Regions from separate parts of the Paenibacillus sp. FSL R10-2771 genome, predicted to be linked through region 2. Evidence: riboswitches for the same ligand, from Rfam matches in the RefSeq annotation. Region 2 holds a riboswitch; each other region holds the start of a gene.
The links. A riboswitch is a leader RNA that binds a small molecule or an ion and turns the genes downstream of it on or off. The one in region 2 is predicted to bind thiamine pyrophosphate.

Region 1 (10,583 bases), 3.1 Mb from region 2:
GATGTGTCTTATCAGGATAAACAGACTTATATCCATTGTCATAAGAAGTCTTTCGGTCAAGTGGAGGATTTCGTGTTTAAGAATCTGGTTGCCGGGCTGGAGCCGTTTCTCGACCCTGCGGAGATCGATGGCGCGTATTTCGAGACCTTGCCTTTTTTCGTGGACGAACGGATGCTGGTCCAGGCTTTCTACGGCTTCAACCGCGGGGAAGAATCGGATGAGATCAGTATCGAGCTGCGCTACCGTGCCTCCCAGCTGGATGGGCTGAATATGGAGGGTAAACCTTATACCAGTGCCAGCGATCCCGAATATATCGAACAGTATACCTCTGAGCATTGCTACAGCCGCTGGGGGCCGGACACCTATTATATGACTAATGAGCAGACCTTCTGCTGCCTGAGCCGGGCCGAATCTGACATCGCCACCCAATTGATTAACCAGATGTACGGAGAGTATTATTACGGGCTGCTGCTGAGTATTTTTCATAAAATCGTGCTGCTGAAGCTGGCCAATCTGCATTCCCGGCTGCGCATCAACCACGATTATGACGAGATCGAGAATCTGATCTTCCTGATTAATAAGTTCTCGGCCAAATTCTACTTTCTGGAGCTGATTTCGCAGTCGCAGGGACGGGAGATCTTCTTCCAGCTGCGCAAGGTTTACGGCAATGACGCCCTGTTCGATGAAGTGAAGATGACCTTGAATGACCTGTTCCAGTATCAGGATAAATTCCAGGCCAAACGCCGGGATACGCTGCTGATGGTTCTGACTGTATTTACGGTAATAAGCGGGATTTACGGGATGAATCAGGTCATTGAGGACTTGAAGGCACCGATCGATTGGAGCAAAATGCTGGAGTACTCTGGGTTTGAGTACCTGGCGCTGTTCCTCACCTTCTCCGGGATCGCAGTCAGTCTGGGCCTGACGCTGAGGGAGGCGTGGAACGGATTACGAAGCCGCCGTAAGAAGCGGTTCTATGATAAGGATTGAGGGGCTGCCGGTGACGGCGGCTTTTTTTATTATTCACTTCACAAATCTTCTGAGTGATCTTCCCGCAGGCATGCGTAGTAATACATATACGACTTATTAGTGGGTAACTCATGAAAAGAAATGCCGGAGGTTCCTATGACGCGTAATGATCATGACAGCCTGGACTGGCCCGGCCGGTTCAGAACTAAAGATAAGCAAGCTCTCGCGGATGCCATCGACTTCTACGGACCCGATGTGCACAGACTGGTCCGGCGTATTCTGGCCGGCTGCGGGAGTGCAGAGGATGCCGAGGAATGTGTCAGCGATGTGTTTCTGGCGGCCTGGAACAATATCGGACGTTACGACCCGTCACGCGCTTCCTTCCGCACCTGGATATTCCTGCTCGCAAAATACAAGGCGCTGGATCTGAGGCGTAAATTGCAGCCGGGACTTGGCAGGACGCTGAACGAAGCAGCACTTAACATGCAGAGCGGGACCAACACCGAACAGGAATTTCTACAACGTGAGGCAACGGGGGAATTGCTCCGCTATATCGGGCAGCTCCGTGAACCGGACCGCAGCCTGTTTCTGCGCAGGTATTACCTATACGAGAGTCTGGATGAACTGGCTGCGGCCTTTGGCTTCAGTAAAAAAGCTGTCGAGAGCCGTCTGTACCGCTGCCGGACAATGCTGAAGCAGGCTATACATCTGACTGGCGAAGATGGAAAGGGGGAACTCGGGTCATGGTAAAGGATATGAACAGCGGCGAGAAAAGCATATTTGATCAGCTCGATCTTCTGGAATTCAGCGAGGCTGAACTTGCACTGGACGGATTACTGTCGGAGCCTGAGTCAAGCCCCGTACCCGGGTCTAAAGAAGAGATTGCTTCGCTTGAGCGGATCAAGAGCCGTACCCTCGACCTTATTCAGACTGAACCGGCGCCTGAACTGCCTGCTGCTGTCCGCAAGCCGCGGCGGCGGGCAGCTATTGGAGCGGCGGCGGCCGCGATCCTTATGGCCGCAGGCCTGCTGGCGTTCTCCCCTGACGTCCAGGCAGGTCTAAAGCAAGCCCTTAGCTTCCTGCCCGGCTTCGGTACGGTTCTGGAGAGCAGCCCGGGCAGTCAGCTTTATGTTCTGGAGAAGCCCTACACTGCTTCCATAGGCAAGGGAAAGCTGACAGTCAATGCCGTACTTCTGCAGGAGAACAGCGGGACCATTACGCTGCGTGGACAGCAGACTCCCGTCATTACTGAATTTCAGGCAGACATTGGAGGGGACCGTTATACCTTTACTTCCAATATGCGGTCTTCTGCATCCGGAGACTGGTATGCAAGCTACAGTGCTGCACTTCCCGGAAATTTGGAGCTTGAAACCGCTGAACCGGTTACTCTGTATATCAATGCAGCAGCAGTCGGGCCACTGGTGCTTCAAGCACCGGTGACCGCCGATGATCTGCAGCATTTAGGCGCAAGCGATGTGCACCAGGATGTGCGGATTACGGCTTTTCCGGTTCGTCTGGATGACGGACTTGTCCGCGTTGAATTAGTTCCGGCCCTTCCAGATTCGTTCTCCGCCGTCCATTCTTATTCACTGGAGCCGCTGGTATCCTGGAATGGCCTGTATGTCGAGAATGCAGAGGGAGTCAAAGCGAAGGTTGAACCTCCTTCAACCATGGTCTACCCGTCGGAGTTCTCGTTCCGGGAATTGGCATCAGCTGAAGAACAGTCTTACAGGGTCGTCATCCCTTACATCGAAATAGCGGAACGGAAGGCACTCTCCCGGGAGGTCGTTCTGCCGCTGCCCGCCAGCGGGGAGAGTGCGCCTCTCCACATTACCGCTGAGATCGCCGGTTACCCGGTAGAATTCACCCGCATTAAGCGCAGCAGCGGGACGGCTGTCAGCGTTGATGTGGATATGAATTTTGATCCCGAAGCGGCAAAGTCACTGACGCATTTCTTCATCCGCTATCCGGGTTCTGGGGACAAATATTCATACGGCTGGCAGGATACCGAGACATTCCCAAGAATCTTGAAGACTCTTCTTCTGGATGCAGAGCCCGGCGCGGATACGCTGCGTTTTAGAATGTCGGAGCCTCTATTCCTGCTCAAAGGCCCCTGGATTCTGCCGCTAAAGCTCGAAGATTAGGACGGGGAGACTGGACAACCGCAAGAGCGGCGTCTATAATACACCGTAAGAACATAGCAATACCCGTGAACTTCATAGAACCAGGGGTGCTGGAATTGGCCGGCTGAGATTGTATCCCACAAGATACTGACCCTTATACCTGATCTGGATAATGCCAGCGTAGGAATCTTCATTCAACCCCGAGCCCCTTCATGGGCCTGAAGTTGAACTCACCTTGCGCAAGTAACTGGCGTCCCGGTCTCCGGGGCGCTTTTTGGTATGGGTTACTCTGAATTTTGGAAGACTAGGGATTGCTGGAAGGAGAGAGAAGAGAAATGGGAGTCAAAAAAGTATTACCGCTGCTGCTCAGCTCTATGCTTGTGCTCGTGATGGCCGGATGCGGCAACGGGAACGTCAACCCGGGCAGCAATGCCGGAGGCAGCACACCTGCCGCCGGGAACAGCACCGCTGCACCTGAAGCAACCGCAGCCGCCAGTACCACCGACGCGCCTAAAGAATTGACCCCGGTTAAGATTGCGCTGGACTGGACGCCGAACACGAATCACACCGGCCTGTATACCGCCAAGGAGCTGGGATATTACGCGGAGGAAGGTCTTGACGTGGAGATCGTGCAGCCGGGTGCTGCCGGATCTGACACCATGGTTACTTCCGGTGAAGCCCAGTTTGGCATCAGTGCACAGGAGGCGCTCACCCTGGCCCGCCTGCAGGATGTGCCGCTCGTCTCCATCGCCGCTATCATTCAGCATAATACCTCCGGCTTTGCCGCTCCGAAGGACCGCAACATTAAGACGCCGAAAGACTTCGAAGGCAAAACCTACGGAGGCTGGGGCTCTCCAGCGGAAGAAGCAGCTATGAAAGCCATCATGGACCCCGATGGCGGAGACGTCTCCAAAGTGAAATTGGTGAATATCGGCGAAGCTGACTTCTTCACTGCGGTGAAACGCGATATCGACTTTGCCTGGATCTTCTACGCCTGGACCGGGATCGAAGCCGAGCTGCGCGGCGAGCCGCTGGATATGCTGTACCTGAAGGATTATGCGCCGCAGCTGGATTACTACACACCGGTGCTGACCACCAGTGAGAAGGAAATCGCCGAGCATCCGGAAGTGGTGAAGGCTTTCCTCAAAGCTACGTCGAAAGGTTACCAATACGCGATCGACCATCCGGAAGAAGCGGCCACGGTCCTGTCTGATGCCGTGCCTGATCTTGATCCCGAGCTGGTGCTGGCCAGCCAGAAATGGCTCAGCCCGAAATACAAGGACGATGCCGCCCGCTGGGGTGAGCAGAAGCTAGAAATCTGGCAGAATTATGCCGAGTGGATGTACGGCCTGAAGCTGCTGGACAAACCGCTCGATGCCGCAAGTACATTTACGAATGAATTTTTGCCGGAAGGCCCATAAACACCGGTTGGAATAGTACTGACACTAACTTACATGAGAGGAATGAATAATAAATGGCTAATACACTGCTTAGCATTCAGGTAATTCCCAAGACTCCAAACAATGAGGATTCGATCCCTTACGTGGACACTGCGATTGAGGTAATTCAGAAGTCGGGGGTTAAACACCAGGTGAATCCGCTTGATACCACCATGGAAGGCGAGCTCACGGAGCTGCTGGAAGTTGTACGTCAGATGCATGAGGCACTGATTGCCTCCGGCAGCCCGAGCGTGATCTCCCAGATCAAGATCGCCCATAATCCCAGCGGCATTAGCATGGACAAGCTGACGGAGAAATACCGGCCGTGAGAAGCACCTGGAGACAAATCTGGCCGCCCCTTGTGGCGGTCATCTTTTTTCTGGGCGCATGGCAAATTGCGGTATCGGTGTTCCATATCCCGGCCTGGCAGCTGCCCAGCCCGTCCGATATCGCGCGTGAATCACGCGGCAATGCCTCCGGGATCTGGGCGCATACGGCCGCAACGCTGCGGCTGACCCTGATCGGCTTCCCGGTCGGCACCGGCATCGGCCTCATTGTGGCTCTGCTGCTCCATCTGCTGCCCTGGCTTAAGCGAGCGCTCTACCCGCTGCTGATCCTCAGCCAGAATGTGCCCTCCATTGCCCTTGGACCGCTGCTGATTATCTGGTTCGGCTTCGGCCTGCTGCCCAAAATCGTCCTGATCACCCTCGTCTGCTTCTTCCCGGTTGCCGTAGCGGCCATGGGCGGGCTGGCGCAAAGCGACAGGGTAATGTTGAACTATATGAAAATGGCCGGTGCAAGCAACTGGCAGATCTTCACCAAGCTGGAGCTACCCGGCTCCCTGCCCTCCCTGTTCTCAGGGCTCAAAATCTCCGCGACCTATGCCGTCATGGGCGCAGTGGTTGCCGAGTGGATTGGCGCGGACAAAGGGATCGGCTATTATATGCTGCTGCAGAAGGCCTCTTACCGCACGGACCGGATGTTCGTGGCCATTGTCATTATTGTGCTGCTGAGTCTGGTGCTGTTTGCACTGATTGCCCTGCTGGAGAAATGGCTCGTGCGCTGGAAACCGCGCAAGGAAGCTTAACACGCACAGGGTAACAATACACGCTATACTGAGCACGTTTGAGATAAAGCCTTAAGTACAAAAATTCTATATAGAAGGAGCTGACCGAAGTGTCTCCACTCACGAATACTGTACAGCTCAAGAAGGACGTCCCCGGCAGCAGCCTTGACGAGCCCAGAAGCGCACCGCCTGCACTTGAAGTCAGCAGCGTATCCAAATCGTTCACGCACCGCCGCCGGGAGACGCCTGTGCTGGATCAGGTGTCGCTGACGGTAGAGCCGCAGGAATTCGTCTCGATTGTCGGTCCTTCCGGCTGCGGCAAAAGCACCCTGTTCCACATTATCGGCGGCCTGACGCTGCCGGACGCCGGAACCGTCAGCATGGACGGCATCCCGGTTACCGGGCAGCGCGGCAAGATCAGCTATATGCCGCAGCAGCCCGCGCTGTTCCCGTGGCGCAGCACACTGGACAATGTCCTGCTCGGCGCCGAGCTGCAGGGCGCGCCGCAAGCGGAGGCGCGCGAAGCCGCGCGCCACTGGCTGGCCAAGGTCGGCCTGGGCGGATTCGAGCGCGCTTATCCGCATATGCTGTCCGGCGGCATGCAGCAGCGGGCCGCCTTCCTGCGGGCCATGCTCGCTCCGCAGGAGCTGATGCTGCTCGACGAGCCGTTCAGCGCGCTCGATGCGCTGACGCGCGAGCAGATGCAGCGCTGGCTGCTGGAGCTGTGGGAGGAGAACCGCCGCTCCGTGCTTTTCATCACCCACAACATCGAAGAAGCGCTGCTGCTCTCCAGCCGCATCTATGTTTTCTCCGGACGTCCCGGCTCCGTCCTGCATACCGTAGATGTGCCGTTCCCGCGTCCGCGCCGCGATGAAATCACAGATGCGCCGGAGTTCCTGCAGCTCAAGCGCCAGCTCTCGCTGTGGATGCGCGAGGAGCAGGCTAAGAGCCTCTGACGTGAGTCGCCGCTATTCGGCCCATATAAGCTGAACCTAGCTATTCACATTTTCCGATGACCTGCCGTTTGCGGTGGGGAGTCACATTTTCGTGGAGTTTGGGAGAAATCCTGCACTAAATACAACATTCCCCTCCTTATCCCGGCCCCTGATCCAAGATTGTTGTACAAAAGGCAACATTTCTCCTTCTCCAAGCCTCTTAGCGGGAGAATTGCTGTATTTCGTACAACAATTCTCCCAAACACCCTATTAAAGGGGTACCAGAGTTGCACTACGTACAACATATTGCCTATTCAGCGTGAGCTTAAGATGCTCAATTGTCCCAGTGATTGCATTTGGTGCAACAGAATTCCCAATATTCTGAGATAAATCCCATTCTGCTGTATTTCGTACAACAGATTTCTGAATATTCGTCCAAAAACTCCATCTTTGCAGAGTTCTGCTGTACAAAGTACAACAGAACTGGCAGTAAATCCGGCTCCACCGTTCATCCAGGACATCTACATTTAACCCGTTACATCCAGTACCTACCTGCACCAGTGCCCCATCCTACATCTAGTACCCACCTACCTCCAGTAACCCGTCCTGCATCCGTTGCCCCCGCCTTCATCCAATGCCCCGGCCTACATCCAGCCCTTCTCCTCAGCCAGCCGCACCGCCTCAATCCGGCTCTTCACTTCCAGCTTGCCGAGAATCTCCGAGATGTAATTGCGGACGGTACCATAGGAGAGATGCAGCGCCGAGGCGATCTCCCCGGCACTCCGGCCCGCGCCGGCCAGCTTCAGAATCTCCCGCTCCCGTTCCGACAGCGGGTTCTCTTCCCGCAGGCTGCCGAAGACCAGCTCGGGGGACACCTCCCGGTGCCCGTCCATCACCCGGCGGATCGCCTCCGCCAGCTTGTCCACCGGCTCATCCTTCAGCAGATAGCCCTGAATCCCGGCCTTCACGCCCCGCTCGAAATAGCCGGGCCGGGCGAAGGTGGTCAGGATGATGATTTTGGTGGCACAGCCCCGCGATTTCAGGATCTCCGCAACCTCCAGACCGCTCATCAGCGGCATCTCAATATCCATCAGACATACATCCGGCTGAAGACGTTCAACCAGCGCCAGTGCCTCTGCCCCGTCTCCGGCTTCCCCGGCCACCTCGATATCATCCTCCAAATCGAGCAGTGAAGCCATCGCTCCGCGCAGCAGCCGCTGATCCTCGGCAATTACGATGCTGATCATGCCGTTTCCCCGTCCTTTCTATCCTTGACTACTCTTGGCGTCACCACAGTTAACAATGTTCCTGCCCCTGTCCCAGTTCCTGTTCCTGACCCTATGCCACTGCCCGTTCCCGGGCCCAGGGTCAGAGAACCGTCAATCAGGGCCAGCCGCTCCGCCATCCCTTTCATTCCGTTGCCGTCCCGGCGCTGCGCCGCCCCCTCAGCTCCCCGGTCCTGCAGCCCGGCGCCAACTCCGTTATCCTCCACCGTGATCCGCACCTCCCCAGCCGTCATCCCGATGCCAATCCGGCACAGGTTCGCACCGCTGTGCTTCACAATATTCGTGATGGCCTCCTTGATGCAGAGGCTGAGAATATTCTGCGTCAGATCAGATACGCCCGGAAGCGCTGCATCTCCGTCCACTTCAAGCCGAATCTCCGCGCTGCGCAGCATCTCCCCGGCCTCGGCCAGCTCTTCGGCAACAGAGACCGCGCGCATCTCCGAGACCAGCTCCCGCACCTGCCGCAGCGCAGCCCGTGAAGTGCGCTGGATCTCCCGCGCTTCCGCCTGCGCCCGTTCGGGATTCTTGACGGCCAGCTTCTCGACCAGCTGGCTTTTCAGCGTAATCAGCGACAGCGTATGCCCCATCGTGTCATGCAGATCACGGGCGATACGCATCCGCTCCTCGCGTTTGACCATCTCCTTGATGACCTCATTCGCCTGGTCCAGCTCCTTCTCCAGCATCCGCCGGCGGTTCATGGAGCGGATGCCAAAGGGGGAGATCAGCATCATCAGCACAAAGGGAAAGAGGAATATGCCTTCCGTACCGTACATTTTGGCCAAAGACAGCAGCGCCAGCCCGATTATCATCACTGTAAACACAATAAAAGCCTGTTTGAACCTGCGCAGCTCGGTATACCAGCCGATAAAGTTGCTGGCGAAGAAGCCCATATATAAGTTGTAAGGACTGTAGACGATGCATAACACGGCAATCAGCAGCATTTGCAATCCCAGCCAGGCCGAGTAGGTCTTGCCCTCCGACCAGTAGAGCTGGCGGTAGGTAACCACAAACAGCCCCACCAGTACATAACCCGCCAACAATTTGTATCCGCTGTATCCCTTAAGATTTAAGATCGGAAATACCAGATAGATCAGCCAAATATACGGGTAGAACCCAAATCTGCGCGGAAATAACCGGAACTGCTCACATGCCATTGTACATTACACCGCTTCCTGTTTTTTTCGGATATAGACCGATAATAGCATAAAAACTGCCAGGTATCCGAGCAATAGCAGCGCGGAATTCCACTGCGGAACCCCTCCGCCCACAATCTCCCAGGCACCGTCTCCGTAATTATAGGAAGGCAGCCAGCGGCCGATCCGCTGCATTACATCCGGCATAATATCCAGGGGCATCCACATCCCTCCGGCCACCGCCAGCGCCATATAGAGCACATTGCTCACCCCGCTCGCCGTATCCACCCGCTTCATTGAGCCGATAATCGTACCCAGCGCCAGAAAAGGCAGCGAGCCTGCGAGCAGCCACAGGCCGCTAAGCAGCCATTGCCCTGACGTCAGCGATACCCCGTTGATCAGATATCCCGCAGCAAAGATACACAGCACCGAGAACAGATGCATCACCGCCATGCCAAACATTTTACCCAGAAAATAAACAGTACCCGGCAGCGGAGTGATACGGATGAACGTATTCCAGCCCTGGGTGCGCTCCTGCACCAGCCGGATGCCGAGGGTCATGATCGCCGAGCCCATTACGCTGAAGGCGGCCATCGACATCAGGTAATGCGCCTGCCACTCCTGCGTATCGTCTGTTCCCGTATTAACCACTCTGGTGAAGATGAAATAGAACATAATCGGCATCAGCAGCGACCAGAACACGTAATAGGGATTGCGGATAATCCGCAGCAGCTCCGCTTTGCACTGGGCCATCATTTGTTTCATCATCATACCGCCGCCTCCTGGCTCATAGTCAACTGCTCGAACGCTTCATCCAGCTTCCCCTGATCAATCACAACATCCTTCACCGCAAGTCCGCCTGTAAAAATAGCCCGCAGCGCCTCATCCGTATTCTCCGTCGTTACATGCAGCCGCCCGTTCTTCTCGTAGCAGGCTTCGACCACAGGCAGCTCCAGCAGTTGACCGCGCAGCACCGCCGGATCGCCGAGCGGCAGGAAGGACACTGACTTACTCACGATTCTGGCCTTAATCTCCTCCGGGCTGCCGTCTGCCACAAGGGCGCCGCGGCTGAACAGCAGAATCCGGTCTGCGGTATCCTCCGCCTCCTGCAGATAGTGGGTGGTGAACAGAATCGTCTTGCCCTGCTCAGCCAGTCCCCGGATCTTCTCCCAGAAATGGCGGCGGGCAGTGATATCGAGCCCCACCGTCGGTTCGTCAAAAAACAGCAGATCGGGGTTACCCGCCAGCGCCAGCGCGAAGCTGAGACTGCGCTTCTGCCCGCCGGAGAGCTTCTCGGCATAGCGGTTCAGATCGGCCGGGGCAAGCCCCGTGGCCTGAAGCAGCACCTCCATCTCCATAGGCCGCGGATAATAGCTGCGGATCAGGGACAGAATCTCTCTGACCTTTAACCGGTCCATCACACTCACCTCCTGCAGCATCGCTCCCGTACGCTCCCGGACTCTGGCGTCTTTGGGCGGAAGCCCAAACACCTGTACACTTCCTTCTGTGGGCTCAAGCAGCCCCAGAAGCATGGACAAGGTAGTTGTTTTACCTGCTCCGTTAGGCCCGAGCACTGCTGTAATGGAACCTCTGTTAATGGTGAAGCTGACGCGATCCACCGCTTTTTTATCC
Region 2 (10,583 bases):
CATTACCCCCGGAATAATGGTAAGATAGAGGAATGCATGACGAAAACTGAATACCGACGGAGTGATATTGTGGCAAAAAGTAAAGGCGGCGGCACAGGCAGAGGGACAGGGAGCAAGGGCTGGACCCGCTGGAATAAGACGGCGAAACCCGTGAAGCCGGCAAAAAGCGGACCTCCCGGAAGCCCGGGTACCAAACCGGGAACTAAGGGAGCAGGCGCAGCCAAGGGCGGCGGCGGAGGCAACAAAACCGGAGGCAGTAAATAAGGCGGCCATGTGCCCATATGCAACATCTGATTTGTAAGTGAATCAGGTGTTCTTTAATATGTAGGGCAGGAAAGCGGGTACTGGAGTGAGAATTAATAAATATATAAGTGAGACAGGCGTATATCCGCGCAGAGAGACGGACCGGCTGATTGCGGCGGGACGGATAACCATTAACGGTATAGCCTGTGCAGCGGGGGCTAGTGTTGAGCCTGGAGATACGGTGGCCGTTGACGGCGTTACGCTGAGCCCGGACCGGGAAGAACGGGTCTATCTGGCTCTTAACAAGCCAGTTGGGATTACCTGTACAGCTGCCCGGCAGGTGGAAGGGAATATCATTGATTATGTCGGTTATCCTTCCCGGATCTTTGCCGTCGGCAGGCTGGACAAACAGTCCGAAGGACTGATACTCATGACCAATGACGGAGCCGTGGTTAACCGGATGATGCGCTCCGAGCATGGGCATGAGAAGGAATATAACGTTACGGTGGACAAGCCGGTGACTGAAGCATTCCTTCAGGAGATGTCAGACGGTGTGGATATTCTCGGGACCCGGACTAAGCCTTGCCTCACCCGCAGGATCACGGACAACGAGTTCGCGATTGTTTTAACCCAGGGGCTGAATCTGCAGATCCGCCGGATGTGCAAGGAGCTGGGATACCGGGTGCTCCGCCTGGAGCGCATCCGGATCATGCACATTACGCTCAGCGGCCTTGAGCGGGGGCAGTGGAGGCATCTGACCGCAGAAGAGCTGGCTGAACTCTACTCCAGACTGGACGCAGAGAAATAGGGATTCACAGCATTTAAGCGTTTGCTGACATACTGACAAACCATCAGGAGGATCAAATGAGAATAATAAGTTTGCTATTAGCGCTAATGGTTATAGCCGGTTGCTCGGGAACCGGCAGTAATGAATCTGCGGAGCCGCCGGAAGCATCTGTGACTTCAGAAGCAGCAGCACAGTCAACTGCACCACAAGCCTCTCCGGCGGATGCAACCGCTGATTTTACGGGGGAAGTACCGGAAGTCTCCCCGGAGATTTCGGATAAATATTCAGGCTTCTTACATATGGATGCCGTTCAGCTGAACGGGCAGATCTACGAGGTGTATTACTGGAACAAAGGGGAGTTTACGTATACGCAGTTTGCGGTTGTGAAGGACGGGAAGATTGTCTTTGACAGCAAGCAAGCCGGAATTAAGATTGAAGGCGGCAATATCTGGAGTGAGGAAGATGATCTCTGGGCGGAAGCGCTTGTGCAGAATAACCATGCCACCTTTTTGTTCAGTCTGATGGATAACCGTCCTGAATCATCCTATATTGTCGTTGAGGAAATCGACGGAGTCATGCAGGTAACTGTTAACGATAATGTATCGGTGAACTATGAGGATACGGATCAGGACGGAGATGAGGATTTGCTTGCAAGTCCCTTTTCCGGGCAATTGCCGCTTGGTCCAGCGCTGGTAGGCGTGTATGAGCTTCAGGGAACACGGTATGTACCGGATAAGACCCTCACCAAGCAATATGCGGAAGACCAGCTGCGGCTAAGTGAGCAGGAGTACAAAAATAACCCCACAGACCTGACATTGGACAGCTTGCTCGGTGCCTATCTGATTCTGGAGCAGCGTAATTTTGCGTTGACGCGGTTTGAAGAATTCTATGAGTGGGCAGGACAGCGTGCCGGAGACGGCGGTTTTGTGGACGAATATTATGGCCGCTTGAAGAAGAACGAGACGCCGGAATACTTCAGCGGATGGATGGACAAGCTGGAGCCATTGCGTATAGAGAGATAGACCTGGACTTGTCTGTTCAATTATAAAAAGGGATTCCGGAGGCAGCCGTAAATGGCCTCCGGGAATCCCTTTTTTCAATTCCGTACAACATCAAGTGGCGGACTCTGTCGCCTGAAACTGCTTGTTATACAAATCCCTGTAGACCCCGTTGTCCGCCAGCAGAGAAGCATGTTGTCCAGACTCCACAATAGCGCCGTCCTGAACGACGAGAATCGTATCGGCAGCCATAATGGTGGAAAGCCTGTGGGCGATAACGATGCTGGTCTTGCCCAGCAGCAGCTGATGCATCGCCTGTTGGATATAGAACTCCGACACTGTATCCAGTGACGAGGTGGCTTCATCCATGATGATAATGGGCGGATTCTTAAGCAGCACTCGGGCGATCGAGATCCGCTGCTTCTCTCCGCCGGACAGCTTGATTCCCCGGTTACCGACTACCGTATTGTAGCCTTCAGGCAGCTTCATAATGAAATCATGAATATAAGCGGCTTCACAGGCGGCAATCATCTCAGCTTCAGTGGCACTGGCGCTTGCATAGAGCAGATTCTCTTGGATGGTCCCGTTGAACAGATACGTATCCTGCGTAACCAGCCCGATCTGAGAACGCAGGGAGTGCAGCGTGAACTCACGGATATCTTTGCCGCCGATGCGGATCACACCCGAATCCAGTTCATAGAGTCTGGGGATGAGGTTGGTAATGGTTGTTTTACCCGCTCCGCTGGGGCCGACCAGCGCAGTCAGTGATCCGGCGGCAGCCGTGAAGGAAATTTCCAGCAGGGCCGGTTTGCCCGGCTGATAGGCGAAATTCACCTTTTCGAAGACAATATCCTGGCCGTCAGCACTGCTTGGCAGGGCCAGCGGCGAATCCACAATCAGCGGGTCCATATCGAAATAGTCAAAAATCCGTTCAAACAGCGCCACCGACCGGTTCACATCCACATACAGATTGGTCATTTGCATGACCGGCCCGTATAATCTGCCCAGCAGCGCCACAAAGGTGATAATCGCACCAATCGTCAGCTCTCCCTGGATAAATAAATAACCCCCGTACAGATAAATCAGCATGGGCCCGATACTGGTGAAGGTGGTGAGGACCAGCATAAACCAGCGGCCGGCCATCGATTCTCTGATTTGCAGGCGTGTCGCCTGGGCATTAACGGTTCTGAAGCTCGCCAGCTCGGTGTCTTCCTTGGTGAACAGCTTCATGAGCATATATCCGCTGAGACTGAGCGTTTCCTGTATGATCTGGTTTTGCTCGGAGATCTTCTCCTGGGTTTCTTTGGCCAGCTTCCAGCGCACATTGCCCATTTTGCGGGTTGGCATAATGAACAGGGGGACGACCAGTATGCCCAGCAGCGCCAGCTTCCAGTTCATAATAAACAGAGTTGCCGCTGTCGTAGTCAGAATGAACAGATTGCTGGCAAAATTAACGATGGTGCTGTTGAACACGCCCTGTATCCCGGCAATATCACTGGTCATCCGGGTGATGACTTCCCCTTGCTTGACCCCTGAGAAGAACTGCAGCGGCATGCCCTGCAGATGGCGGTACATCTGATTTTTCATATCATGGACAATATTTTGCGAGATAAAAGAGTTCAGGTAATTCTGCAGCACGCCCAGCAGACCGGACACTATAGTTGTCCCGAGTGAGGCAAGGACGAGCAGAACCAGCAGCCTCAGGTTTTTATCCGGGAGCGCACGGTCGATAATATGCTGAATCAGGATTGGAGGAAGCAGCCCCAGCACTGCAGAAATGCACAGCACAATCATCACTAGCAGGGTCTGCTTCCAGTAAGGCAGGAAATATTTCACGATGCGGAGCAGCAGCGTCTTGGATATATCCGGCTTCGCCTCATCATCATCGAACTTTAATTTGCCATGCCCGGGTCCGCCGAATCCCATTGGACCGAAACCTCTGGACATTATTCATCACCAGCTTTGTGTGTTATTTAAGTTATCCTGATTCCGGGTCAGCTGTTCAAGCAGCTGTGAGTGCATTTGAATGAGCGACTGGACTTCTTCTCCGGAGAAATGATCCAGTGCCGCTCCCAGCATTTGGTATGAGTAGGCGTCTTCGTTATATTGCCTGCACAGCGCTTCACCTGCCGGTGTGAGATTCAGCCTCGTTTCCCTGCGGTCTGCCTCGGAGGCGGTCCGGGTCACCAGTTCCTTCTCGGCCAATGCATCAATATGCAGGCTTACGCGGCTCTTGGCAAATACCAGACGCTCCGTTATTTCCTTCTGCGATTGACCGGGATGCTTGAGGAGAGAATTCAGTATACCGATCTGATGCACGGTTAATCCGAGATCCGCAGCGCTCTGATGGGCCAGCTTACGGAGCTGGCGGGCAACGGCGAGCAAGGAATGATACACCTCTATCGTTTGCGCCGGATCTGTCATGGGGCAACCTCCTCTGACCTGATAATAGTTTCTTTTGTTAACAGTTAACAATGTAAACTGATTATACGCCTGAATATTCCAAAAGTAAATGTTACGCTGAAATAGCGGTAAACAGGTTATGCCGGAATGCACAATAAACACCCGAAGCGCCTGTGTGAAGGCAGCTGCGGGTGTTTTTGGAATTGAAATACACTCATTTATATAAGCTCATTCCGGAAGCATTCCGCTTTGTATAATCCGCCCGAACGCCCTCGCGGTCTCCCGGATATCCTCCGCTCCGGCTATGGCCGAGATTACGGAGATTCCGTCTGCACCGGCCCGGATCACCGGCAGGGCGTTATCCAGGGTTATACCGCCGATCCCTACCAGGGGAATATTAAGTCCGCTGCGGCGGAGCGTTTCAATGACAGCCGTCCCTTGAACGGCTTCGGCATCGTCTTTGGAGGAGGTGGGGTAGACCGGACCGATCCCGAGATAATCGGCTCCGTCCGCAATTGCCTGCTGCGCTTCCGCGGGATTATGGGCGGAAACGCCGATGATCTTGTGCTCGCCGAGCCGCTGGCGGATCGTCCGGGCCGGCAGATCATCCTGGCCGGCATGGACCCCGTCTGCATCAAGTGCGACCGCCAGCTCCAGGTCGTCATTGACGATGAACGGAATCCGCTTGTCCCGGCAGATTGCCCGGAGCTGCTGTCCAAGCTCTAGCAGAGCAGCGCCGGTCAGAGCACCGGGACCCTTTTCACGGAACTGGAATAAGGTGATTCCCCCGTCTGCTGCGGCAGATAAAATCTCGGCTGGAGAGAGGCGGCAGTTCACGCTGCCCATAATGAAATATACCTTAAGGAGCTTGCGCATATCCTCACTGTCAATCCGTTTCATAGCTGCTGCCCCCCTGATCTGATACGGTTCCCGTAAGCAAAATGATTGGTCGGCCCTTGTCCTGCCCCGATGTTCAGACTGTCCTCAATGGCTGCCTGAATGAAGGCTTTGGCTGTATGCACCGCTTCATTTATAGAGTGGCCGAGCGCAAGTCCTGCCGCCACCGCCGCCGAGAAAGTACAGCCGGTCCCATGCGTATGCCTGGTCTCAATCCGCGGACTGGTCAGATATTGGAATTCCCGGCCGTCATAGAGCAGGTCCACCAGCTGATCGCCTGCCGGATCATGTCCGCCCTTAAGAACAATGTACTGCGGACCCATCTGATGAAGGAGTCGTGCAGCCTGTTCTCTGTCTGACATTCCATTGATCTTCATCCCCGTGAGCATCTCTGCTTCGGGAAGATTGGGGGTAACCACAAGAGCCAACGGCAGCAGTCCGGTAATCAGTGCCTGCACGGCTTCCTGCAGCAGCAGAGCGGACCCGCCCTTGGCAATCATTACCGGGTCGATCACAAGCCGCTGCTGCCAGCCGTAAGATGTCACCTTATCCGCGACAACACCGATAATCTCACTGCTGAACAGCATACCGGTCTTAATGGCATCTGGTGTCAAGTCACTGCCAATAGAATCCAGCTGCGCAGCAACGGCTTCCGGCTCCAGCGGATATACGCCTTGAACACCTAAGGTATTCTGTGCCGTGACCGCTGTGAGCGCGGACATTCCGTAGACTCCAAGCTCCTGGAAGGTCTTCAGATCAGCCTGGATACCGGCACCGCCGCCGCTGTCAGAGCCGGCAATCGTTAACGCTTTACGTATACGGGTCATCGGGTATTCTCCTTTTAGAGGTGTGTTTTATTGTTCAAGCAGTTGCAGGCGTGACCGGCTGCTGTAGATATCTGGCTTCACCAGGGACAATTGATTCAGGAACTCTATCTGGAAGCTGCCGGGTCCTTGTCCTTCCGCGGCTTCTGCGGCAATCTCGGCTGCCACGCCGTAGAACGAGAGTGCTTCGGCAGCTGCCTCAAGCGCATTCCCGCCGCTTACTGCAAGAAATGCGCCTACTACGGCACTGAGCAGACAGCCGGTTCCCGTCACTTGGGTCAGGATGGAATGGCCGTTGCTGGCGATGTAGGTGCGCGTGCCGTCGCTAATGATATCCTCCTTGCCGGTGATGATCACCACGCAGTTCAGCTTCCGCGCAGCCTTGTTCGCCAAGGCGATCACATCGCCTTCACCTGCTCCGGCATCGACGCCTTTGCTCGCCCAGCGCTCTCCGGCGACATTGGCTACTTCGGCCACGTTGCCGCGCAGAGCGGTCAGCTGCAGCTCACCCAGCAGCTTCGCGGTAACGTCAGTGCGGTACGGTGTAGCACCTGCTCCAACGGGATCAAGCACGAGCGGGACACCATGCCGGTTCGCGGCTTGCCCGGCCTTCACCATTGAAGTGATGATAGCTTCATTCAGTGTACCGATGTTCAGCACGACCGCCCCGGACATCGCGGCAACATCCGCCACCTCTTCCAGTGCGTCGGCCATGAACGGGGAAGCCCCCAGCGCCAGCAGTCCGTTAGCGGTGAAATTAGCCACTACAATATTGGTAATGTTATGTACGAGCGGATTTGCCTGCCGTACCTTGGATAGAAAAGACATGATTATTCCTCCTGAAAGTTTTGATAGCATACGCATCCTTGAGATCATTTCGCAAAACTAACTTCGAAAGCATGTTCTATAAATTAATAAAAGCATCCGCACTGTCAACTTCCTCAGCCAGCAGACCGCCCTCGCTCAGCCATTTGCGCACATTCTCCCAGGAAACGCTAACCTGATAACCGAAGGGCTGTGCACCGGCATCCATCAGCGGCAGCAGAATTTCCAGGCTGCGCTTCTCGATGGCTTCATCAAGCGGTGCGGTGGCATCCTGATGCTCCAGCAGAAGCTTCAGCGCCTGCTCCGGCTGCTTAGTGACGAACTGCTGACCCTTGCGCGCAGCATTCATGAACTTCTGGAAATATTCCGAGGAATTCTGCAGACCCTGGTCACTTGCGACCAGCACCAGCTCATAATAATCAGGAACCCCGTAGTCAACAGGATTGAACGAACGCACAGGATGGCCTTCCTGCTCTAATATCAGCTGCTCATGGTTGATGAATCCGCCCATAATTCCATCCACACGCCCGGTGGATAGGGCAGGGATAAGCTCAAAGCCGACGTCAATCAGCTTCAGGGAGGCGGGATCGCCGCCATCGGTTTGGATCATAGTGTGCAGCATGGCTTCATACAGCGGAATGGAGGAGTAACCGGCTTGCTTGCCTGAGAGCTCCCCGGGCCGGGTTATTCCGCTGTCTGCGGAAACCATGAGATGGTTCAGGGGATGCCGTACCAGAGCGGCAACGGATTTGACCGGAATCTGCTCTCCCCGGGCCATCAGCACCTGCGGCTGGTAGCTGAGTGCCAGATCGACTTGTCCGGCAGCTACCAGTTTCAGCGCGTCGTTGCTGTCGGCAGGCATCTGTATCTCAACATCAAGCCCCTCTTCGGCAAAATACCCCTCACTCTGTGCCGCATACAAAAAGGAATGAACGGCGTTCGGATACCAGTCGAGCATGATCGTCAGCTTATGGGCTGTACCGTCTGCGGCTGCCGCCGGAGCGGATGATGCCGATGATGAGCCGGAGCCAGCCGGCACGTTATTGCCAGCCGACCCGTTATTGCCGGCGCAGCCTGGCAGAACCAAGAGAACAGACAGGAGCAAAACATAAGGCAGCAACTTATAAGGTTGAGCACTACGGGGGTAGAGATAACGGTTATAGCGGATTGGAGTCATGAATAACGTCCTCTTTTCGTCAGAAATAACTTCTCGAGCGTAGCAATACACAGAAACAAAGTGATCCCAAGGGCGGACAGCAGCACAACAGCGGCAAACATCTCGGCACTTTGCAGATTGCCGGCCATTCTCCGGCTGAAATAACCAAGCCCCCGGCTGCCTCCAAGCCATTCGCCGATGGTAGCGCCAATGACGCAGTACACCACCGACAGCTTCAGTCCGGAGAAAAAGGACGGCAGGGCCAGCGGAACAGCAGCCTTGCGGAGAATCTGCCAGCGGTTCGCGCCAAGCGTCAACAACAGCTCGCGGTACTGCTCCGTATTCTTGCCCAGCCCATCGTAGGTGCCGACAACCACCGGGAAGAAGGCGGTCAGGAACACTACGGCAACCTTGCTCCACAAGGTATAGCCGAACCACATGATAAACAGGGGAGAGAGGGCAACCAGCGGAATCGTCTGGCTGATAATCAGCAGCGGATACAGCGCTTTGGCCAGCGGCCTGAACAGATGCATGCCCGTTCCCAGCAGACTGCCGCAGAAGACGGACAGAGCGAAGCCTGTTAGTACCTCAAGCAGCGTTGCAGGCAGGTGAACGCCGAAGAGTAAATGCCTGTCTTCCATCAGAGCAATCCAGATGGCAGTGGGAGCCGGCAGGATGAACGGAGGAATCAGCCCCAGCCGGGACACCGTTTCCCAGACCGCAAGAATCAGCAGCACAAGCAGAATAGCCGGGCTGTACTCCCGCAGCAATCTTCTATAGAAGACGGTTGTCATACAGCTTCAGCTCCAAATCCTGCCGCAGGGCAACAAACTGCGGTTCGTAATTCTGACTATGATGTCTGGGGCGGGGAAGACCGGTGATGAATTCCTGCATACCGCCCCCGGCACCGCCGGTCATCAGATAGATGCGGTCACTAAGCAGAAGCGCTTCTTCAAGGTCATGGGTAATGAACAGCACAGTCTTGTCCAGTCCCGACCATAATTCCAGCAGCCAGCGGTGAAGCTCCCGCTTGGTTATGGCGTCCAGTGCCCCGAACGGCTCGTCCAGCAGGAGCAGCTCATTCCCGGCGGCAATGGTGCGGAGTACCGCAACCCGCTGGCGCATGCCGCCCGACAGCTCATGCGGATACGCAGCCCCCGTATCACCAAGACCGAACTGCTGCAGCATGCTGCGGATCTGAATAACGGCTTCCTCTTTGGAGCCGTTCCGCTTCAGTTCCCAGGGCAGCAGGCAATTGTCCAGTACGGTTCTCCAGGGCAGCAGGAGATCCCGCTGCGGCATATAGCCGACCTGGCCGAGCCGCTCCGAGGCGTTATTAGGCGGTTGCCCATGCAGGGCAACCTCGCCGCTGCCGGGTTCCAGCAGGCCCGCGATAATCTTGAACAGCGTACTTTTGCCGCAGCCGCTGGCACCCACGACGGAGATGAACTCGCCGCGGCGGACCTTCATGGAGATTCCGGAGAAGACCGGAGCCCTTGAAGCTGCGCCGAAAGAATAGGACAGGTTAGCGATGTTGATCATAGGATGGGGAAGCAAGCCTCCTTAGGGAAAAGTGTTTACGCTACGAAAACAAGAAAGACCCATCCATTTCCGGAGGAAATGAATGGGCCTGAAGGTACAGTCAGTTTGCAAAGACGCGGAACCGCTGATACATTCTGCTCCACTTCCCTCCGCTGGTATGATCCAGATCAGGTTCCAAGGGTCCGGAGCTTAAGCTCCGTCTCAGTCGGCCGACTCCCCTAGTGAAATAACAGGTGCTATTGAATTCGTAATTGCTACTTAATATACCATAATTTCCCCGCTTGTAAAGAGCCTGTGCTCAGCGCTTGGAGAGGCCGGTGATGAACAACGCAACAATTCCCCGCGAGATTTCCTCTTTGGAGGAGCCGTTCCGTTTCTGTTCATACAGGTAAAGATCGGGACTAAGTACAGAGATCAGCGCTGTGGCAGCGAAGCGGGGATCGATCCCGATAATCTCTCCATTCGCGGATGCGCGGTGCAGAAGTTCACCCATAATCACTCCGAGCCGCTGGAAAAAAGGATGTTCGAACTGGGTAAGCTGCTTCTTGCCGGTGAATTCGGATTTGATCATGTTCAAGAGCTCCGCATATTGCTCAATGAAACCAACGACCTGCTCAATGCTGCTCTGCAGATGCGCGAGGGCAGCCGTTTCACCAGCGCTGGCAGCAAGCTGCTGTTCCATCCCCGACAGAAACTGCTCGGTGCTGTCCAGCAGCAGGGCCGAACAGATTTCGCCCTTATCAGTGAAGCGGCGGTAGAGCGATCCCTGCCCTATACCGGCCCGTTTGGCGATGCCGTACATACTGACAGCTTCGAGGCCGCTCTCGGTGAACAGCTGGCGGGCCGCCTCGAGAATCCGCTGCATATAAGGATCGGCGGGTTCTTTTGCAGCGATGTCTGTGTTCTCT
Region 3 (10,583 bases), 1.0 Mb from region 2:
GGATGTGCTCGACGCCTATCTGAAATGCGTCTGGGAAACCGCCGCAGGCAACCGCGAATTCGCGGCCGCCCGGGAGCAGACGGCTGCGAAGCTGCACGGGCTCGCCCTGCCGGAGATGGAGTATTTCCTTACCCATATGGCTCCGGGCTTCGAGCTGTCGCTGGACGAGCTGTCTTCAAGTATGAGTCCTGAGAAGCCGATCGACTAGCCGGAAACCGTGCGGCCTCTTGAAGAATGCAGCATCGCACCGTCCGTTTAGCCCTGCAATACAAATAACCCGCCTCACGGCGGGGTATTTGTATCAAGTTAAGGCATGGCTAACGGCTCATCCAGGCTGTCCCAGTCCTTGAACACCGGCTGCAGCCCTTTTGCCTCGAGCATCTCCATAATTTCCTGCACGCTGCGGTTGTCAGAGATTTCAAACTGCGGGGTGCCGCCTTCCAGAGAATGTCCGCCTACTTCAGTGGATACCCCTGCAGACATCCTGGTGATGCCGAGATGGACCAGATGATCGCGCAGGGCTGCCGGCTCCCGCGTGGACAGTGAAATACCGGAACGCGGCAGAAACAGGCGGTAGGCCAGGATAATCTGCACCAGCGCACGGTCGGTTACATCACTCGCAGGATTAAATTCCCCCAGGTACGGCCGAAAACGGGGAATGGACAAACCGATTTCGCACTCCGGATACTTGTCCTGTAAGTACCTGGCGTGCAGTGCAGTCGCGAGGGCCTCCTGACGCCATTCGTACATTCCCAGCAGGGCTCCGATATTTACCGAGCGGAATCCGGCCAGGCAGCCACGCTCAGGCGCATCCAGTCGGTTGCGGTACACCCGCTTGGGACCCTTCACATGCAGCTGGCGGTAAGTCTCCTGATGATAGACCTCCTGATACAGCGTCAGACCGTCTACTCCTGCCTGTCTGAGGTCAGCGTATTCTTCGGTAGTGAGCGGATTCACTTCAATGCTGACTGAAGAGAAATAGCCGCGGAGCACCTCCACGCAGTCTTTCAGATAACTGACCGGACTTTCATTCCGGGATTCTCCGGTCAGAATCAGAATGTGGCGCAGCCCTGTGGCTGCGATTGTTTCCGCTTCCCGCCGGACCTCCTCCAGTGTCAGTTTTTTGCGCGGAAAATCATAGATTGAGCTAAAGCTGCAGTAGGTACAATGGTTGACGCAGAAATCAGCCAGATACATCGGTGTAAACAGCTGCATCACATGACCGAATTGCGTACGTGTCAATCTATGCGCCTTCTGCGCCATCTCTTCGAGGTAAGGCTCCGCTGCCGGTGACAGCAAAGCCATCAGCCCGTCCTCGTCCAGCCGCTCCAGACGAAGCGCCCGCTTCACATCAAGCGCAGTATACTGCTTCCATACCCCCTCGTAGGGAAGCTTGTCCAGCCGTGTCAGCCTATCATAAAAGCTCATGTCCTTCCTCCCTCTTCATAAACAGCATTAGTCAGGACAGAAATCCGGTCAGCGGCGAAGAAGCTGCGGCTGTCTCTTCCACCGGCCCCAGCCCGGCCAGATAGGCCTTCCGCCCCGCCGACACCGCTTCGCGGAATGCCTCCGCCATCAGCTGCGGGTCCCGGGCGGTGGCAATTGCCGTATTCAGCAGCACAGCGGCTGCGCCCATTTCCATCGCCTCAGCAGCCTCGGAGGGTCTGCCAATACCGGCATCCACGATGATGGGCAGACCCGTTTCTGATATCAGAATCCGGATCAGCTCCTTGGTCTGCAGCCCGCAGTTAGAGCCGATTGGCGCTCCCAGCGGCATGACGGCTGCAGCTCCGGCCGCCTTCAGCCGGAGTGCGGCTGACAGATCAGGACTCATGTAGGGCAGAACTACGAAACCCTCCGCAGCTAGGATTTCCGTGGCTCGGATCGTCTCGGTATTATCAGGCAGCAGATATTTCTGATCATTGATAACCTCAATCTTTACCCAGTCTCCCAGCCCCGCTGACCTTGCCAGCCGGGCAATGCGTACCGCTTCCTCTGCGGTGCGCGCACCGGAGGTATTGGGCAGCAGGGTCATGTGGGAAGGTATATGGCTGATAATATTGTCCTTGCTCTCCGGATCTACCCGGCGCAGGGCAACCGTAATGACCTGTGAACCCGAGCGGGCGATCACTTCGGGAATAAGAGTGTTGCGGCTGTATTTTCCGGTCCCGATGAACAGTCTGCTCGTTAAAGTAACTCCTCCAATAATCAAAGGATCCTGCATCATATCGCCTCCTGTGATAAGTCGTTGCCTTTATCTTAATTGCGTATTGGCGTATTGGCATTCTTGCATCTGCCGCACGCACAGTTACCAGTTACCTAGCCTCCGCCGACAAAATGAACCAGCTCAACTCGGTCACCTTCATTCAGCAATGTAACTTCATAAACCTCTCTGCCGGCAAGCTCACCATTCAGCTCCACAATAACCAGCTTCCCGGTCCACTCAGGCCGGGCCAGAAGATCAGCCAGCGTCCGGCAGCTCTCTTCATACCATCCTCTGCGTCCGTTAACGGTCAAATTCATTCCAGTTCACCTCCTTTGCCCGGTATGGGGGTCATTCAGGACTTCAGCATATGCTGCGGCCTGAACGGATGATCTGTAAGCCTCAGCGGCGCCAGCAGGATCCGTCGCTCCGCATATCCCGGACATTACGGCTATTCCGGCAGCCCCCTTCGACAGAACGATTCCGGTATTGCCCGGTGTGATGCCTCCGATAGCAATCAGCGGTATACTGCTGGAGCGGACAGCCACTTCCAGCTGCTCCAGGCCCCGTTCCTGCTGTCCGGGCTTGCAGGCCGTGGGAAATACATGTCCATACAGACAAAAGTCCGCTCCCTGCTGTCCGGCGCGTGCCGCTTCCTCCGGGGAATGCACCGACCTGCCCAGCCGCAGGCCCGGGGCAATACCGCTCGCCTTGGCAGGCGGCAGGCTGTGCCAGGCCAATTGGACGCCGGCTGCCCCTGCTGCCAGAGCCACATCAATCCGGTCATTAATAACCAGCTTTGAGGGCGGAACCCCCGCTTGCAGCAACCTCTCTGCGGCAGCCAGAAGCTCAAGTGCGGACAGGGCTTTTTCCCGGAGATGGATATAATCCACCATGGTATGTACAGCAGCAGCCAGTCCGGCAAGCTGCTCCGGATTCAGCCTCCCGTCCGAGATCAAATGGATTTCTTTCAGCACCTTCACCTTCCCTTCTATACGGCATTCCGGAAAATACAAAAAGACCGCCCCCTGTATCAGGAAGCAGTCCGGAATATAAGCAGGAATACCGGGTAATCCGTTACCCCCGCTGCATTATTCATTCTCCACTTCCCTACGCTGGTATAAACCAGATCAGGTTCAAAGGGTCCGAACAGATATGTCCGTCTCAGCCTTGCGGCACCCCTAGTGATCGTTCATATTCTATTGTTCTTGCAGTTTGTATATTAGCATATTATTCCTGTAAGAGCTATTCTTTAATAGATTCAATTATTAAGTCCAGCGGGTTTAAGCGGCAAAAAAGCCAGCCTTCCGGCTGACTTTTCATCTGTTGAACGTTTGATTCTTTAAACCAGTATAAACTTATCCGGCTTACAAAGCAGTGCCAATGGTCAGCCGTTAACGATCTCGCCGCCGTTAACATGCATGACCTGACCGCTCACATAAGAGGAATCGTCGGAGGCCAGATATACATAAGCCGGTGCCAGCTCTTCAGGCTGTCCCGGACGCTTCATCGGCTGGGTGCCGCCGAATTCACTGACCTTCTTCGCGTCAAACGTAGACGGAATCAGCGGCGTCCAGATCGGTCCCGGTGCTACCGCGTTCACGCGGATGCCTTTGTCTGCGAGATTCATCGACAGGGAGCGGGTGAAGCTGAGAATTGCTCCTTTGGTGGACGAATAGTCCAGCAGCTGCGGGCTGCCGCGGTACGCCGTGATAGACGTAGTGTTGATGATCGTGGAGCCTTTTTTGAGATGGGGCATCGCTGCCTTGGTCAGATAGAACATGGAGAATATATTCGTCCGGAACGTCCGCTCCAGCTGCTCGGCGGTAATGTCCTCAATGGTCTCCTGCGGATGCTGCTCTGCCGCATTGTTAATCAGGATGTCCAGCTTGCCGAGTCCCTCAATGGTTTTATTAATCAGATCCTGACAGAAGGCCTCAACCCCGATATCACCGGAGATCAGAATACACTTCCGCCCCTCCTGCTCCACCTGGCGCTTGGTTTCTTCCGCATCTTCATGCTCATTCAGATAGGATATCACTACATCTGCGCCTTCTTTGGCAAAATGAACGGCAACCGCACGACCGATTCCACTGTCCCCTCCGGTAATGAGTGCGGCCTTGCCCAGCAGCTTGCCTGCTGCCTTGTAAGCTGAGGTTTCAAACTCCGGAAGCGGGTTCATCTCGCTTTCAATTCCGGGCTGCTGGTCCTGTACCTGCGGAGGCAGGGTTTTGACGGGTTGTTTGCTGGTGTCTGGCATAATCCATTCTCCTTTCGCTGTACCGTTATACTGTTTTTACTAATCATGTTAGGTTGGCTAAAAGTCTGGTGTTTATGCATCATACTTGCCTAGCAAAAATCGCTTTACGTTATTTTACTTACCACATAGGGAAGCCGGCCAAACAGAAAATCTTGAGTCCAACGCGTTCCCGCTCCATTTTAGAGCCTGCAGAAGGAGAGTTATCCTCATGTCCAAAAAATCAAAAAGCATCATCGTTGCCGTCAAAGGTGTCATCCTGTATCAGGGCAGAATCCTCATCGTCAAGCGGGCTGCCGCCGATTCTGCAGGTGCCGGAAGCTGGGAATGTGCCGGAGGCAAAATCGAATTCGGTGAAAGCCTGGAGGCTGCACTGGAAAGAGAAATTCTTGAGGAAACCGGACTGGCGGTTACGACAGAACGTATCCTTTATGCGGTGACCCTGCTCACTGACCCTGCTAGACAGGTAGTGATTATCACCTATTTATGCCGCGCAGCCCGTGGCGAAATCCAGCTCTCGGAAGAGCATACCGATTACCGCTGGTGCACCGTGAGCGAAATGAACGCCCTGCTGCCGCCGCAGATTATCGCTGACTTTCAGGAGCACGGCATTTTTGAGCTGGAAGGGTTGTTACGGTAAGTAATGAACGGTTTCTACAAGAATATTATATATATCCGGACATTTTTATATCCTATACTTTCTCTTGGAAGACAACCATCTTCACTGGAGGGTTCACTATCTGCCATGGGAAATGAAAATGAGATTATACGATTGACTAACGCGACGTTAATCGACGGAACGGGGCGCCAGCCGCTGTACAATGCAAGCATTGAAATTGTTAATGGCCGGTTCGGCATGATTGCCGGGCAAGGGAGCAGCGGGCTGGAGCATGACTCAGTAACGGAGATAGATCTTGAGGGGCTTGTGGTCCTGCCGGGATTTATTCATACCCATGCACACACCAGCTTCAAATTCATACAGAACGAGCCTCTTCACGGGTACCATAAGGAATATTTAGCCGCCTGTCTCTCAGAAGGAATAACCACAATCCGTGACGAGGGGATGACTACAGCCGCAACGCTTGACGATGTGACGGCACACACACAAGCGCTGGACCGCGGATCTTTTCCCCGAATAATCACAACCGGCAAAGTCTTCACGGCTCCCGGCGGGTATGGCGGGCAGGCCCCTATCGGAGTTGGAAGTGCGGATGAAGCCAGATTGAAGGTCCGCGAGGTATTAGAACAAGGGATACATTGTATCAAAACAGCGCTTGAAGACGGTTACGATCCCAGTACAATCGGACTGCCACAGCTGAATCAGGAGCTTCTGGAGAGCATCTGCAGGGAAGCCCGGAGGATGGGGGCTTATGTGTCAGCTCATGTAACCAGTGCACGCAACCTTCAGATTCTGGTGAATGCGGGGATTAACGATGCTGCGCATATGATTTACGACCGGCTGGACGATGACCTGATCCGGCAAATGACAGCCTCCAGTATCCGGATCGTCCCCACACTCACTGTATTGAAGATGTTTCAGGACAAATTCGGCGCCCCTCTGTTAGAACAAGGACTGGATAATGTCCGGAGATTCATCCAGGCAGGCGGAGAGATTGGCCTCGGGGATGATTTCATCGAAGAAATAAGCCCGTGGTATAGACTGGGAATGCCGTGGGAAGAAATTCGTTTATTGGGCGAGGCGGGTCTCACCCCGATGCAGATTATCACAGCCGCCACTTCAACCGGTGCGAAGATCTGCAATCTGGCACATGAGATTGGAACGATTGAACCGGGCAAGAAGGCGAATCTGTTTGTGATTGAGGGCAACCCGCTTACGGATATAGACAATCTCCGGAAAGTCAGATTTGTGATGATGGACGGCAGGGTCGTATCGAAATAGGGGATTATATTGTTTGATTTAAGGCCGCTTCCCACGAGGAAAACGGCCTTTTTTTCATTTTAATATCCCCGTATGGTTCTCAGCAGTCCTGTCTATAGCTGATCCGCCGCTGCCTTCAATGCAATCATCTTGTTCACCGCTGTTACCTCCAGCACCGCCTTCTGCGCATCCGTCAACTACATTTGGCCCTGTTACCTCCATGGAGGCACATTGTGTTCGATTTTTCGCATACATTCGGCTTGATCACCTCCCCGGAAGCTGATTGTATTCGATTTTTCGCATACATTCAGCACGGTTACCTCCGCGGAGGCACCTTGTGTTCGATTTTTCGCATACATTCGTCCCGGTTACCTTCTCGGAGGCACATTGTATTCGATTTTTCGCATACATTGCCCCTCATCCGCTCCCGCTTCCGGGATATTCAGCGGGATTCCTGAGGACAAGAACACATCGTCCTTCAAACGGATCTGCTTCAGTGTCTTACACAACAAAAGGCCCTGGCAGCCTAAGCTGCCAGAGCCTTTGATACTCGCGTTCCTCCCTATAAATCAGGAGCCAGGTTTAAATAAGGCGACGGTACACCATGAAAAAGATCATGATAACCAGCACGACCATCAGCAGCAGGCTCATGGTCCGGATCTTGGCGGTTTCGGCAGAGACATCACGGTTCTCCCGCATTCCGGCCGCAGCCAGGCGCAGGGGTCCGCTCATTATGCCGCCAAGCGCAAACATCGCCAGGAGCAGCACAACAACAACGATCATCCAGGCGACAGAATAGTCACCCTTGGTCATCATATAGCCTCCGGTCAACAGCTGGATAACTAGTCCATACTGGGCAAAGCGGTTGAAGCCGCCGATGGCGCTCAAGGTACCTTCCTTCGCCGGGGCGGACAGCTTCGCCGTCCCGCTCAGAATAAACGGCAATACCAGATAGAAGCCAAGCGCCAGCGTGCCGATCATATGCAGGAAAAAGAAAATACGGTCCATATCAATCTCCTCCGATTACATTGTAGGATTAAATAGCAGCAAAGCCCAATCTCTGCCTGCAAAAAGGGGCTTCAGCAGCCGCCCGCTAACGTTACTTACACAGTTACTGCTGAAGTGACTGCACGGACAGAAGCGGCTGATTTATCCAGAGCAGCCTTCTCTTCTGCCGTAAGCTCCAGCTCGAAAATCTTCTCGATGCCATCCGCACCGAGGAGCGCCGGAATACCCATGAATAAATTATCGTAACCATATTCACCTTCAAGCAGGGCAATTACAGGAATAATCCGTTTCTTGTCCTTGAGGATTGCTTCCGTCATCTGAACCAGTGACGCGGCGGGTGCATAATAAGCGCTGCCGTTACCCAGCAGGCTGACGATTTCACCGCCGCCGACACGGGTACGCTGCACAATCTCAGCAATGCGTTCCGCAGGGATGAGCGTGTCGATCGGAATACCGCCAACACTGGAATAACGCACAAGCGGAACCATATCATCCCCATGACCGCCCAGTACGAAACCGCGTACATCTTCAACCGAAACATTAAGCTCCTGGGCGATGAATGTACAGTAACGCGCTGTATCGAGTACGCCGGATTGTCCGATTACGCGATTCTTCGGAAAGCCGAGTGCATTGTAAGCCACATAAGTCATGGCATCGACCGGATTGCTCAGAATGATCACGATAGATTCGGGGGCTACCCGTTTCACGTTCTCGCAGACCGACTTGACGATGCCCGCATTGGTATTGACCAGATCATCACGGCTCATGCCGGGCTTGCGTGCAATCCCTGCCGTAATAATGACGATGTCGGAATCGGCTGCATCTTCGTAGCTTGAAGTTCCGGTGATCTGGGCATCGAATTTCTGCACAGGTCCGGCTTCCAGCATATCAAGCGCTTTACCTTTGGTCGGATTCTCCAGTTGGGGAATATCGAGCAGCACTACATTGCCAAGCTCCTTCTGGGCAAGCATAAGCGCCGTAGTCGCACCGGTGAATCCGGCACCTACGACAGTGATTTTATAACGTTTGATGGCCACGGGAAGACCTCCTAAGGGTTGGATAGCATACACTTCGTTCATTTCACTTCGCAAGACTGCCCCGGAGCATGAACCAATGATGTTGAATGGGCTGGCAGATGCACAAGCATAAGTATAAGCTGCACGTATGTGCAGCTTATACTTGTTATATACCAGTTAGCCTGCTTATAGATTGCTGATAATCTCGTCAGCAAAGGCGGAGCATTTCAGCTCTGTAGCGCCTTCCATCTGGCGGGCAAAGTCATAAGTAACCGTCTTATTGTTAATCGCGGTGCTCATTCCCTTATAGATCAGGTCAGCCGCTTCCTGCCAGCCCAGATGCTCAAGCAGCATAACGCCGGAGAGAATAACCGAACCCGGATTCACAACGTCCTTATCCGCATATTTAGGTGCTGTACCATGAGTAGCTTCAAAAATAGCATGTCCAGTAATATAGTTAATGTTCGCTCCCGGAGCGATACCGATGCCGCCGATCTGGGCAGCCAGTGCGTCGGAGAGGTAATCCCCGTTCAGGTTCAGCGTCGCGATGACATCGAAATCGGTCGGACGGGTCAATACCTGCTGCAGAGCAATGTCGGCGATAGCGTCCTTGACAATAACTTTGCCGGCTGCTTCGGCTTCCTTCTGGGCAGCATTTGCTGCAGCTTCACCATCACGTTCCTTGATGACATCATATTGGTTCCAGGTGAAGACCTTGTCGCCGAACTCCTGTTCAGCCACTTCGTAGCCCCAGTTCTTAAATGCACCTTCGGTGAATTTCATGATATTGCCTTTGTGTACCAGCGTTACGCTCTTGCGTCCGTGCTTGATGGCATACTCAACCGCAGAACGCATCAGGCGCTTCGAGCCTTCCTCGGATACAGGCTTAATGCCGATACCGGAAGTTTCCGGGAAGCGGATCTTGTTCACGCCCATTTCCTTCTGCAGGAACTCGATAACCTTCTTCACTTCAGCGGAACCTTCCTGATATTCAATCCCGGCATAGATATCTTCAGTATTCTCACGGAAAATAACCATATCCACCAGCTCCGGATGCTTCACTGGTGAAGGAACACCATCGAAATAACGTACCGGACGCAGACATACATACAGGTCCAGCTCCTGGCGCAGCGCCACATTCAGAGAGCGGATACCGCCTCCGATCGGAGTTGTCAGCGGGCCTTTGATGGCTACAATATACTCGCGGATTGCTTCCAGTGTGTCATTCGGCAGCCATTCACCATATGTATTGAAGGCTTTCTCGCCGGCAAAAACTTCGTACCAGGCAATCTGCTTCGTGCCGCCGTAAGCTTTCTCTACAGCCGCATCCAGCACCCGCTTGGAGGCTTTCCAAATGTCACGGCCTGTACCGTCACCCTCGATAAAAGGGATGATCGGCTGATCCGGAACCAGCAGCTTGCCGTCTTCGATTGTAATTTGTTCGCCTTCTGTGGGCAGATCGTACTTTTCCAGTTTCAACATTAGTGGGAATTCCTCCTAAAAGTATGATGTACAAGCAATAATCAATAAGCAGTTGCTGCATATATTATAGTTCATTGTACTAAAGGGGTGGAGCGGCCCGCAAGGGGCCGCCTTGTTATCGTTCGTCTACAGGGACGTATTTCATGTCGGACATGCCGGTATATTCCGCACGCGGCCGGATAATCCGGTTGTCTTCATACTGCTCCAGAATATGCGCAGTCCAGCCCGAGGTCCGGCTGATCGCGAAGATCGGAGTGAACAGCTCACGTTCAATACCCAGCTGTGTATAGACGGATGCCGAATAGAAGTCGACATTCGGTTTGAGCCCTTTCTGCCCCGTAATCAGCTCTTCAACCTTGACCGACATGTCATAGAGCGTAGTATCATTCTTCATCGTGCCCAGCTCATAGGACATCTTCATCAGATGTTTGGCCCGCGGATCTCCGTTCTTGTATACACGGTGTCCGAAGCCCATGATCTTCTCACGGCGTTCCAGCTTGCCTTGGACATACGGCTCAACGGCATCGAGCGTGCCGATTTCCTCCAGCATCTTCATCACGGCTTCATTCGCACCGCCATGCAGCGGCCCCTTAAGCGCGCCAATAGCCGAAGTAACTCCGGAATAGATGTCAGACAGTGTAGCCACAGTTACCCGTCCGGCAAAAGTGGAAGCATTCAGCTCATGGTCTGCATGCAGCACGAGGGCTGTATCCAGCGCCTTGACGGATACGATATCCG

Region 1: another riboswitch for thiamine pyrophosphate. It lies ahead of NSU14_RS29785 (ABC transporter substrate-binding protein); the one in region 2 lies ahead of NSU14_RS16320 (ABC transporter ATP-binding protein).
Region 3: another riboswitch for thiamine pyrophosphate. It lies ahead of NSU14_RS20655 (thiamine phosphate synthase); the one in region 2 lies ahead of NSU14_RS16320 (ABC transporter ATP-binding protein).

The regions. Positions count from the first base shown of each region.
Region 1 is NZ_JBBOBM010000001.1:6,907,207-6,917,789, forward strand. Features, by position in the region: gene NSU14_RS29770 (hypothetical protein) at 1-990, shown strand, start outside; gene NSU14_RS29775 (sigma-70 family RNA polymerase sigma factor) at 1,126-1,719, shown strand; gene NSU14_RS29780 (hypothetical protein) at 1,713-3,113, shown strand; TPP riboswitch at 3,186-3,296, shown strand; gene NSU14_RS29785 (ABC transporter substrate-binding protein) at 3,428-4,513, shown strand; gene NSU14_RS29790 (thiamine-binding protein) at 4,567-4,860, shown strand; gene NSU14_RS29795 (ABC transporter permease) at 4,857-5,618, shown strand; gene NSU14_RS29800 (ABC transporter ATP-binding protein) at 5,708-6,553, shown strand; gene NSU14_RS29805 (response regulator transcription factor) at 7,177-7,779, opposite strand; gene NSU14_RS29810 (sensor histidine kinase) at 7,776-8,972, opposite strand; gene NSU14_RS29815 (ABC transporter permease) at 8,979-9,716, opposite strand; gene NSU14_RS29820 (ABC transporter ATP-binding protein) at 9,719-10,583, opposite strand, start outside.
Region 2 is NZ_JBBOBM010000001.1:3,782,911-3,793,493, reverse strand. Features, by position in the region: gene NSU14_RS16370 (DUF3934 family protein) at 67-264, shown strand; gene NSU14_RS16365 (pseudouridine synthase) at 350-1,051, shown strand; gene NSU14_RS16360 (hypothetical protein) at 1,108-2,052, shown strand; gene NSU14_RS16355 (ABC transporter ATP-binding protein) at 2,143-3,954, opposite strand; gene NSU14_RS16350 (MarR family winged helix-turn-helix transcriptional regulator) at 3,982-4,452, opposite strand; gene thiE (thiamine phosphate synthase) at 4,660-5,331, opposite strand; gene thiD (bifunctional hydroxymethylpyrimidine kinase/phosphomethylpyrimidine kinase) at 5,328-6,155, opposite strand; gene thiM (hydroxyethylthiazole kinase) at 6,183-6,980, opposite strand; gene NSU14_RS16330 (ABC transporter substrate-binding protein) at 7,057-8,154, opposite strand; gene NSU14_RS16325 (ABC transporter permease) at 8,151-8,927, opposite strand; gene NSU14_RS16320 (ABC transporter ATP-binding protein) at 8,908-9,690, opposite strand; TPP riboswitch at 9,803-9,905, opposite strand; gene NSU14_RS16315 (TetR/AcrR family transcriptional regulator) at 9,974-10,583, opposite strand, start outside.
Region 3 is NZ_JBBOBM010000001.1:4,795,850-4,806,432, forward strand. Features, by position in the region: gene yfbR (5'-deoxynucleotidase) at 1-208, shown strand, start outside; gene thiH (2-iminoacetate synthase ThiH) at 307-1,428, opposite strand; gene NSU14_RS20645 (thiazole synthase) at 1,460-2,224, opposite strand; gene thiS (sulfur carrier protein ThiS) at 2,320-2,523, opposite strand; gene NSU14_RS20655 (thiamine phosphate synthase) at 2,530-3,219, opposite strand; TPP riboswitch at 3,294-3,396, opposite strand; gene NSU14_RS20660 (SDR family oxidoreductase) at 3,591-4,463, opposite strand; gene NSU14_RS20665 (NUDIX hydrolase) at 4,672-5,100, shown strand; gene NSU14_RS20670 (amidohydrolase family protein) at 5,233-6,360, shown strand; gene NSU14_RS20675 (hypothetical protein) at 6,922-7,347, opposite strand; gene mdh (malate dehydrogenase) at 7,443-8,384, opposite strand; gene icd (NADP-dependent isocitrate dehydrogenase) at 8,550-9,845, opposite strand; gene NSU14_RS20690 (citrate/2-methylcitrate synthase) at 9,961-10,583, opposite strand, start outside.